2 regions of the Anaeromusa sp. genome follow, and region 1 is predicted to be linked to the other one. Evidence: a T-box and tRNA genes for the amino acid it is inferred to sense, from the RefSeq annotation. Region 1 holds a T-box; the other holds one or more tRNA genes.

Region 1 (2,201 bases):
TCATGGGCCGGCACGCCCATGACAGCGCCTGTGCCGTATTCGTACAGCACATAGTTAGCTACCCATACCGGAACCGGTTCTCCTGTAAATGGATGAACCGCATAAACGCCGGTAAAAATGCCTTCCTTTTCCGTTTCCGAAGAAGTACGGCTGATTTCATTCATAGAACGCACTTTTTCCACAAAAGCGCGCACTGCAGCTTCTTCCGGGCGGCCGGCAATCATTTTCTCCACCAACGGATGCTCTGGCGCTAAAACAACATAACTAACGCCAAATACGGTATCCTGCCGTGTGGTATAAACAGGGATTTTTTCGCCCAATTCGGGCAAATCAAAGGAAAACTCTGCGCCTTCGCTGCGGCCAATCCAGTTTTCCTGCATAGTTTTTACCCGCTCCGGCCAGCCTTTCAGTTCGTCCAAATCTTCCAAGAGACGATCCGCATAGTCGGTAATACGGAAGAACCATTGTTCCAGGTCTTTTTTGACAACTGCCGAATCACAACGCCAGCAGTGACCGTCAATAACCTGCTCATTAGCCAATACAGTATTGCATTCGTCACACCAATTAACGGAAGCCTTCTTTTTATAAGCCAAGCCGCGCTCTAAAAAGAGCAAAAACAGCCATTGCGTCCAGCGATAGTATTCCGGATGGCATGTAGCCACCTCGCGGCTCCAATCGTAAGACAAGCCCAATTCCTGCTGTTGACGCCGCATGTTGTCGATATTGGACCAAGTCCAGTTTGCCGGATGGATGCCATTTTTAATAGCGGCATTCTCCGCTGGCATGCCAAACGCGTCCCACCCCATAGGATGCAGCACATTATAGCCTTGCATCATTTTAAAGCGGGCGATAACGTCGCCAATGGAATAATTGCGCACATGACCCATATGTAGATTGCCGGAAGGATAAGGAAACATCTCCAAAACATAGTATTCCGGTTTCTGTCGGTTCAAACTAGTCTGGTAAAGGCTTTCCTCGTGCCATTTTTCTTGCCATTTCCGTTCAATTTCGAAAGGAACATACTTATTTTCAATCATCGTCTTTGCTTCCTTCCTTCTAAAAAAAATAAAACGCCCCTTGGCATTGTGCCAGGGACGAGCGCACCCGCGATACCACCCTGCTTGATGCCTAAACAAACGCAGACATCCTCTCCAACCAATAACGCCGGCGACGCGGCAACGCTTACTGCAAATTCAGCGCCGCTCCTCTGCAAAGAGTTCCGTAAGTCCATGGCATTGGCTCACAGCGACCGCCAACTCTCTGAAGCCTATTCTTACATACTAGTTTGCGTCTTTGGATTTTTATATAAGAACCCAATATGAGATATATTATAACTAAATCTACTAAGAGAGTCAATTGTCGCTTATATCACGAATAGGTTTTCCAAACCGTCCCAAAAGCGCAAAAACGAGCAACGCCAGCACGGCCATAGCGCCTCCTGTCAACTGTGCTGATTTAAGCCCCCAAAGCAAGGTCCCGTAATCGCCCCGCAAAAATTCCAGGCCAAAACGCGCCGTTGAATATAAAAATACATAGCAAGCAAACACTTGTCCCTTGCGGTGATTTGTTGTCCGCAACAGCAGCAGCAACGCGAAGATAACCAGGTCGAGCTGTCCCTCCCAGATCTCCGCCGGCCAGAGTGGCTGCATGCCGTAAGTATGCTGCGCTAGAGACCCAGTGGGATAAACAATACCGAAGCTTTCTCCTGTGGGACGACCAAAAGCGTCACCATTAAGCAAGTTAGCAGCCCGTCCCAATGCCTGGCCGAAAATCACAGCAGGTGCGGCTGCAATATCTGCAAAAGCCCAGGTGTCAATGCCATGGCGCTTAGTATACCAATAGCCAGCCAACGCGCCGAATACCACCCCTCCCTGAATGGCCATGCCGCCTTGCCAAACAAAAGGAATTTCCAAAAGGTGATGCTGATAATAGCTCCAGTCGAAAAAGAACACATCCCAAAGGCGTGCTCCTATTAACCCGGCAAAGCCGCAGCAAATTCCAAAATCAGGCACATGCTGATGCCAGCGGCCATCCTGTTTGGCCAAAAAGTAAGCCACTGCAGTTGCCAAAACAATACTCAACATCATCACCATGCCATAAGAACGCACAGGAAAGTCACCAATAAAAAAAAGATATGGATGCATGTCACAACTCCTCGCCCTATCGCCGACAAAGCAGACAATCCGATCAACCTTGCCCGC
Region 2 (2,201 bases), on a different contig from region 1:
TGCTCAGGCTAAATCTGGTGAAGTGGACATAGCGCCGCATTTTGGCAACCAAGCGTATGATCAGATGCGCAGCCAGACTAATTTTCAAGTGTTTGCCACGCCTGGTCCTATTTGGGAGCAAATTACCTTTAATCTGGATCACCCTCTTTTTAAAGACCTTCGGGTGCGGCAGGCCTTAGCCTTGGGTCTTGATCGTAATCTGCTGGCGCAGCAGGTGTTAAAAGGAACTGGGGTAGCTGCCTGGGCGGACCAGCCGGCTGTTTCCTGGGCGTATGTGAATGAAGGAATACCTCCTCGTGATTTAAAAACAGCCAAGGAACTGTTAGCGCAGGCAGGCTGGCTGGCTCAAAACGGCAATATGTTGCAAAAAGAAGGAAAACCATTGGCCTTTGCTCTGACGGTGCCTAGCGGCAATAAGCAACGGGAATTGGCGGCGCAGGCGATTGTGCAGCAATGGAAGGAACTGGGCGTTTCGGTACAGCTTCAAGTGGTGGATGCAAAGAACTTTGAGCAGACCTATCGGCAACGTCCGTTTGCGGCGGCATTTTTTGCTTGGGTACGCGGCGTGGACCCGGATAATCGCTTGTATTGGCATTCGCGCTTTATAGGGCAAGGCGGTCTTAATGTCGCCGGTTGGCGCAATCCACAAATTGACGCTTTGACGATACAAGGAGCGACGACTCCGGATATGGCGGCGCGCAAAGAGATATATAAGCAGATCGGGGCGTTGATGGCCACGGATGTGCCTGTAATACCTCTTTATTTCCGGTGCCAGCTGGATGCGAGCAAGAATGGGCTAAACGGTTTTAAACCCAATCCGGCAGAGGGGAATTTATGGAACGCCTGGGAATGGACCTGGGCGGCGCGCTAGTCATTTTCTTGGTATGTTGACAGAAGATTAGTTGTTATGATAAAGTAGGGACGTTCTTACTGCATGCGGTCGTGGCGGAATTGGCAGACGCGCTAGACTCAGGATCTAGTGAAGGCAACTTCATGGAGGTTCAAGTCCTCTCGACCGCACCAATCAATACTCTATGCGGTAGTGGCGGAATGGCAGACGCACCAGCTTGAGGGGCTGGCGGGGGCAACCTCGTGATGGTTCAAATCCATTCTACCGCACCAAAAAAATGAAGCCTGCAAAATATTGCAGGCTTTTTGTTTTTGCATTTTGCAACATTAAAAAAGAAGAATATTGCGAAATATTGTGGTATACTGGCGATATAAAAAACTATCTTACAGAAAAGAGGTGCGATTATGACGCAAAATACTTTTTTTAAAACGAATGAGGAAATTCTTCAGGCTTTCAAATTGGTATTGCCGTATATGAACCGAATTGTGCGGGAGGATATGGCAGTCGGTTTGACAGACTGCAAAGAATACTTATCGTATTATCGTGCGAAAGAATTTGAACTGGATCTTCCTGCGGGGAAGCCCATTAGCGGCATTGAAACGATTGAACGCTGTTTGTCAATGAAGCAAGACACCTTTGCCGATATTCCGCCAGCGGTTTATGGGCGTCCAATAAAAACTATTTTTACGCCGATTTATGGGATTCAGGGCGAAGTAATTGGCACCTTGAGTTCTGGTATTGATTTTCAAAATAGTTTGCAGTTGATCAAGACGATCGAAGATCTTGCAGCAGATACTACGCAAGCTTCAGAGAGCATTGAACAAGTTGCTAAGAGCGTAGGCGAATTAGCGAAAGCAGGGCAGGCGACCATTGGGCAAGCGCAATCGTTAGGTGAAAAAAATAGGCATACCGCCAGTATTTTGGAATTTATTCGAACTATTGCCGCGCAAACCAACTTATTGGGACTCAACGCGGCTATTGAAGCGGCTCGGGCGGGTGAACACGGCCGGGGCTTTGCGGTCGTGGCGGAAGAAGTGCGCAAGCTGGCGGATCAATCCAACGAGGCCGTAAAAAAGATTCAGGAGACGTTGCAACAAGTAAACGGGGCCATTGCAGAGATCAATCAATCGATTGAAACGACCGGAGCGATTAGTGAAGAACAAGCTGCGACAACCGAAGAGATTGCTGCTATTTTGCGGCAAGTGCATGAGAACATGAAAAATTTGGAGAACTTTGTTGAGCGATATAAGTAATTAGAAGGAATCGCTGTTTTCTTAGGCAAAGATTTTCTTGCATTGGCGCGAGGTCTCTGCTATAATAGCCAACGTGGGTAAGCTGCTATTTGTGATGG

Evidence for each region. A T-box is a leader RNA that pairs with one kind of tRNA and senses whether it is charged. The one in region 1 lies ahead of leuS (leucine--tRNA ligase), so its partner is inferred to be a tRNA-Leu.
Region 2: it encodes a tRNA-Leu, which carries the amino acid that the T-box ahead of leuS (leucine--tRNA ligase) is inferred to sense. The anticodon was not compared.

What each region holds. Positions count from the first base shown of each region.
Region 1 is NZ_JAQUZF010000073.1:1,663-3,863, forward strand. It holds gene leuS (leucine--tRNA ligase) at 1-1,037, opposite strand, end outside; T-box leader at 1,088-1,303, opposite strand; gene lgt (prolipoprotein diacylglyceryl transferase) at 1,353-2,144, opposite strand.
Region 2 is NZ_JAQUZF010000077.1:9,983-12,183, forward strand. It holds gene PHF27_RS10200 (peptide ABC transporter substrate-binding protein) at 1-871, shown strand, start outside; tRNA gene PHF27_RS10205 (tRNA-Leu) at 937-1,023, shown strand; tRNA gene PHF27_RS10210 (tRNA-Leu) at 1,037-1,122, shown strand; gene PHF27_RS10215 (methyl-accepting chemotaxis protein) at 1,255-2,103, shown strand.